DNA from 2 places in the Salinivibrio sp. IB282 genome. Region 2 is predicted to be linked to the other one. Evidence: predicted binding sites of a transcription regulator. Region 2 holds the regulator's gene; the other holds the start of a gene.

Region 1 (3,172 bases), on a different contig from region 2:
GGCATATTGATCCGATGTCATCCCGATGCGCTCTTGCATTAAAAATGGCATCAGCGAAACCGTGGTGATCACCAAGGTAAAGTTCAGCCAGCTAATACTGGCGAAATAGAGAAAGTATGGTGTTTTTAGCAGTGCGCCATAACGGCCAAGTATCACCTTCACATTGGGCAAGGGTGAACGCGCGTGCATGCTCTCTTTGAACAGAAAAAACAGCACGCACCACACCAAGCTGGTGTACACCATCAGCAAAATAAAGATCGCCAGCCAGCCTAGATTGTGGTTAACGAACCCGCCAATAACGGGCGCCACGATGGGCGTGAACGACGCCACCATAATCAAATACGACATCGCTTGCGGCAGTTGATCCCCCGAATACGAGTCACGCGTAAAGGCGCGTGAGAGCACGGCACAGCAGCCGGTTCCCATTCCTTGAATACAGCGGCCAATGACTAACCCCGTGAAACTGGCGCTAAAGCTCACCATCACGGTTAAGCCAATCAAAGAGAGTAATACACCGGCTAACAATACACGGCGACGACCAAGCGCATCTGAGATAGGCCCATAAATAAACTGTGATGGCCCGAACCCGAGTAGATAGGCAGAGATCAGTAGCTGGACATTGTCCATACTGAGGTTGAAATCACGAGCTATCCAGGGCAAAGACGGGAATACTAAGCCCATGCTGAATTGCCCAATGCTGACGGTCAGGCACGCCAGCAATACGGGCGACCAATTAAATGGGCGACTAGCCGATTGCATCCAATTTCCTATGCGTTTTAGTGATGTGGGGAGGTAGATCTCGCGACCCTAACACAGGGTGGATCAGCGAATCGCTACCATGGTAGCAGCAATAACTGTATGAGTGGTAAACAAATAGTGACGTTTGGCTATCGGCCTGCATTGCACTGACCGATTATATGGGGTGACGGTGATTTAGAATGCTGGCTCTATGGTGCCATTGAAGGTGTCTTGCAAAAATTGACGTGTTTTGTCGGACTGGAATAACGCGAGTAATCGCTGATACGTCGGGTTATCTTGGTCGTCTTTGCGCGCGGCCACTACCATCACCGCGAGAGGCGCATTTTTGGATTCCAAGAAAATGCCCTGCTCGCTCGGATCAAGCCCTGATGACATCACATAGTTCATAGTGATCGCCGCGGCATCGACATCTTGTAAGCTGCGCGGCAGTTGTGCGGCCTCGACTTCAACAAATTCGAGCTGTTTAGGGTTGGATTGAACGTCCTGAAGCGTGGCTTTAAAGCCAACATTGTCAGCCAAAGTAATCAAACCTGCGTCTTCCAGCAATAACAGCGCGCGACCGGCATTAGTGGGATCATTGGGGATCGCAATTTGTGCGCCATTTGCTAACGCCTCAATATTGTCGACTTTGTCAGAATAAACCCCCATCCGCATTAAGATCGAACGACCAACCGATACTAACTCGCTATCGTGGTTTTGGTTAAAATTATCAAGAAACGGCTGATGCTGATAACTGTTTAAATCCAAGCTGCCATCCGCTAAGCCTGCATTAGGCGAGATATAGTCGGAGAACTCCACGACCTCAACATCAATCCCCTCCTCTTTCGCTTGCTTAGCCACCGACTCAACCACTTGCGCGTGGGGACCTACCGTCGCGCCAATTTTAATCGTTTCATTCTCCTCAGCGCATCCTGAGAGCAATACCGCGACGAGCAGTGACGCGAGACTGACACCAAGTTGTTTTATCTTCATTCCCTTTACCTTTCTTATTGGCCGTTTAGACATCCAGAATGCCACAGCAGCAATCAATGTCAATATGATTAGCGCCATCCAAAGCCTATCTTGATCGCATGCGCCCCACGACGCGTAGTGGGGAGCATGTTGAATCAATAGAAGGAGGCATCAGTATGACTAAGCTGTTTCCTTTGCCCCTGTTTTTGCTACCGGGTGGCAGGGCAAAACTGCGCATTTTTGAACCCCGCTATTTACGCCTCGTCCGAGAGTGCTCTGCAAACCAAGAGGGGTTCGTGCTGGCAATGATGCAGGGAAAACGCCTGTACAAATACGGCACACTGGTCGACATTGTCGATTTTGAAACACTCCCTGACGGCTTATTGGGGATTACGATCGCCGGCCGTCAACGTGTGGAAATTCTATCGACCGATCAAGACGCCGATAAGTTGTGGGTGGGTGACATACGGGCTCTCAATGATTGGCCTCATGATGAGTATTTGGATGATGACCAAGCCGACGATAAAGCGCATATTGCAGCCGGGCTAAAACATGTCTTTGCGGCCCATCCTGAGCACGCAGAGCAATATGAGGCGGCCCCTTTCGACGACTTAACTTGGAGCTGTCAGCGTTGGCTGGAGATATTGCCGCTTTCTAATGCGCAAAAACAATGGTTTATAGCGCAAGAATCGGCAGAAGAAGCGAAACAATTCATCAGTCAGCTTCTTGAAGAGGAAGTCGAGTGATCCAATCACTGCTACTCACGTACTGGTAGCCAAATGGACGGCTACGACAGATAGGACTCAACTATGACTGCGCCACAAACCATGTATACTGAGACCACCATTTCCAGACGGGACACGCGTGCCAACATGACTGACGTGACGAAGGAAGAGTTGTCTGCATTATTATTAAAAGTCTCGGAGAAGCGCGACCGCGCCGCTTTTGAACGTCTTTTCCGGTTTTTTGGTCCCAAGATCCGCTCGTACGGTGCCAAGCACCTTCGCGCTGACGGCCAGGCGATGGAATTGGTACAAGAAACCATGTTAGTGGTGTGGCGCAAAGCCCACTTGTATAACTCGGACAAAGGCGCAGCGACCACGTGGGTGTTCACCATTATGCGTAATATTAGCTTTGATATGTTGCGTAAGGTGCAATCGAACCGGGAAGACAATTTCAGTGATGATATTTGGCCCGTGCTCGAATCCGGCCAGCAGGACAATGAATCGGATGCGGGTGCGCAATATATGATGGATCAAGAGTTGCTGTCGTTCATTGATGAGTTACCCGACGTGCAACAACAAGTGGTAAGAGGCGTTTATCTGAAACAGCTTACCCATCAAGAGTTGTCAGAACAGTTGAACGTGCCGCTGGGCACCGTAAAATCCCGATTGCGTTTAGGTCTGGAAAAGCTCCGCAATCACCTGGAGGTAAAACAATGATTAAATATCACCCATCGACC
Region 2 (3,172 bases):
CAGAGAAGGGACGCATCAGCGTCCCTTTTTTTGATCGTATCGTCCTTGTATTGGGGCAACAGGTCCGAGCATCATCGCGAATGCGTGTTAGCACTGGTGGACGTTTGCTCCCTGCGTTACCATCTTTATGCGAATGCAAACCTTCCCTGTGTGGTTTGTCGAGTGTCTGGCTAATATCGTTCACGCTTCCCTGGCGATATTGGTTATCTATCCCTTCACGATAATAATTAGGAACACTAGATGTCGGACGATAAACGCCAGCAAGCGCTGGATTATCATGCATACCCTACTCCCGGAAAAATTTCTGTTGAATTGAGCAAACCGGCCGACTCGGCCGCGGATCTCGCCCTAGCGTATAGTCCTGGCGTTGCTGAGCCGGTGCGAGAGATAGCGCAAGACGCAGATGCGGTTTACCGCTATACGGGTAAAGGCAACATGGTGGCGGTGATCTCAAACGGCACCGCGATTTTGGGATTGGGGAACTTAGGCCCCATGGCTTCTAAGCCCGTCATGGAAGGTAAAGCGTTATTATTCAAGCGTTTTGCCGGTTTGGACTCGATTGATATTGAAGTGAAACACCGCACTATCGATGAGTTCGTTGATACCGTGGCCAATATTGCTGACACCTTTGGCGGTATCAACCTCGAAGATATTAAAGCCCCTGATTGTTTTGAAATTGAAAAACAACTGATTGCACGGTGCGAAGTGCCTGTATTCCATGATGACCAACACGGTACTGCCATCGTGACTGCTGCCGGCATGCTTAACGCTCTCGAGCTACAAGGCAAAGATATCTGTGAGGCGACGGTGGTGTGCATGGGTGCTGGCGCGGCCGCGGTTGCCTGTATGGAGCTATTAATAAAATGTGGTGCGCAGCGAGAAAAAATCTATATGTTGGATCGTAAAGGCGTGATCCATACGCGTCGTGATGATATCAACAAATACAAGCAGCTGTTTGCCAATAACACCGATAAACGTACCCTCGAAGATGTGATTGAAGGCGCGGACATGTTCGTTGGCGTATCTGGCCCTGACTTACTCTCACCAGAGGCCTTGAAGCTGATGGCAGACAAGCCCGTGATATTTGCCTGCTCGAATCCGGATCCTGAAATCCACCCGGATGTGGCACATCAAGTCCGGGATGATCTGATCATGGGAACCGGGCGTTCGGATTATCCCAACCAGGTCAATAACGTACTTTGTTTCCCGTTTATTTTCCGTGGTGCATTGGATGTKCGTGCCAGTGAAATTAACGATGCGATGAAACTGGCCGCGGTCGAGGCCATTCGCAGTTTGGCCAAAGAGCCGGTGCCACAAACAGTATTAGACGCCGCCGGCTTGTCTTCGCTCAGCTTTGGTCCTGATTACATCATTCCCAAGCCCATGGACGCGCGTTTGTTGCCGAAAGTAGTACGTGCAGTGGCGCTGGCGGCCGTCGAAACCGGCGTAGCTCGTATCGAGATGCCAGAAAACTATATGATGTAGCGAGGCATGTTGCCATGCGTAAGTGGCAGACAGCACGATGCTGCAGGTAATGAAAAACCCGCCGGTTGGCGGGTTTTTTTAGTATTCGCTATCGTCGAATTCGATACCCAGCTCTTTCATGATCCGACGCGCTTCGGCGGGGATGCTGTCGGGTTTATCCTTACGGATATCGTCATCGGTTGGCAGAGGTTGACCGGTGTAGGCATGAAGAAATGCCTCACACAACAACTCGCTGTTGGTCGCGTGACGCAGGTTTTGCACCTGACGACGAGTGCGCTCATCAGTAAGAATTTTTAGTACTTTTAATGGGATAGAGACGGTGATCTTCTTTACCTGCTCTTTCTTTTTACCATGTTCGGCATACGGATTAATGTAGTCGCCGTTCCACTGCGCCATGTCTCACCTATCTTGATTAAGGAATACCCAGGATGATGCTGCGGAGATTTTAGCTATATTAACCGCCACATGCAAAGGAGTGTAGACGTCTAGAAGTATTGACGTCCCAAAAAGCGACGGGTAAGGTGGCAGTATGACGCCTGGATCACGCCCACCATGCGCAAACAGACTAGCAAGGACAGATAATGACAGAGAAAAAAACCGACACCATCGCCGTTCGCACTGGGATTGGCACCGACACCCAGCACCATGCGGTAGTGCCTCCCTTGTATTTATCGACCAATTACCGTTTCCCGGCTCTGGGAGATGTGCCTACCTACGACTACGCGCGAGGCGGCAACCCAACCCGTGCGCAGTTGGAACAAGCGCTGACTGACTTAGAGGGGGGCGCGGGTGCGGTAGTGACTAACTGTGGCATGTCGGCGATAAACTTGGTGTTATCTCTATTGGAGGCAGGCGATCATATCGTCGCCCCGCACGATTGTTATGGCGGCACCTATCGCTTGCTCGAATCACGCGCCAAACAAGGCATTTGGCAGGTGAGTTTTGTCGATCAATCCGACCATGAGGCGTTGGAGCAGGCATTGGCTAAGCAGCCCAAGTTGGTGCTGGTGGAAACTCCATCCAATCCACTTCTACGCGTGGTCGATATCGCAGAAATAAGCCAAAAGGCCCATCAAGTTGGGGCCTGGGTGGTGGTGGATAACACCTTTTTATCGCCCGCCTTGCAAAAGCCGTTTGCGCTGGGCGCGGATATGGTGGTCCATTCCACCACCAAGTTTATTAATGGTCACTCCGATATTGTCGGTGGCGTGGTGGTCGCGCGTACGGATGAATTGGCAGACACACTGGCTTGGTGGGGAAATTGCTTAGGGGCGACGGGCAATGCCTTTGACAGTTATATGACATTGCGAGGGTTGCGTACACTGGGCGCGCGCGTTAAACAACACCAGCACAACACTGAAGCGGTACTGAGCTACCTACAAACGGTGCCGGCGGTGCGGAAAATATACTATCCCGGGTTGGCCTCTCACCCTGGCCACCAAATTGCTGCGCGCCAGCAAGCGGGGTTTGGTAGCATGCTGAGCCTAGAGTTGGAGACCGACCAAGCCGGTGTGGCGCGGTTTATCGACGGTCTTTCGTTATTTGCTCTGGCCGAATCGCTAGGGGGCGTGGAAAGCTTGATCACTCACCCTGGCTCGATGACGCACCGAGCTATGAGTGACGCCGCGCAAGCAGAAGCCGGCATTTCGCCGACCTTATTACGCTTGTCGATTGGATTAGAAGATGC

The links. Region 2 encodes MetJ, which represses methionine synthesis genes. Its sites were predicted from a motif close to TTAGACNTNTANANGTCTAA; they were not measured.
Region 1: a site for MetJ is predicted at 1,757-1,776, ahead of BZG14_RS07895 (MetQ/NlpA family ABC transporter substrate-binding protein). Genes of this name have one in related genera too.

What each region holds. Positions count from the first base shown of each region.
Region 1 is NZ_MUET01000029.1:18,944-22,115, reverse strand. Features, by position in the region: gene BZG14_RS07900 (multidrug effflux MFS transporter) at 1-759, opposite strand, end outside; gene BZG14_RS07895 (MetQ/NlpA family ABC transporter substrate-binding protein) at 934-1,731, opposite strand; gene BZG14_RS07890 (LON peptidase substrate-binding domain-containing protein) at 1,887-2,456, shown strand; gene BZG14_RS07885 (sigma-70 family RNA polymerase sigma factor) at 2,520-3,152, shown strand; gene BZG14_RS07880 (ChrR family anti-sigma-E factor) at 3,149-3,172, shown strand, end outside.
Region 2 is NZ_MUET01000017.1:28,236-31,407, reverse strand. Features, by position in the region: gene BZG14_RS05485 (malic enzyme-like NAD(P)-binding protein) at 241-1,485, shown strand; gene metJ (met regulon transcriptional regulator MetJ) at 1,564-1,881, opposite strand; gene metB (cystathionine gamma-synthase) at 2,067-3,172, shown strand, end outside.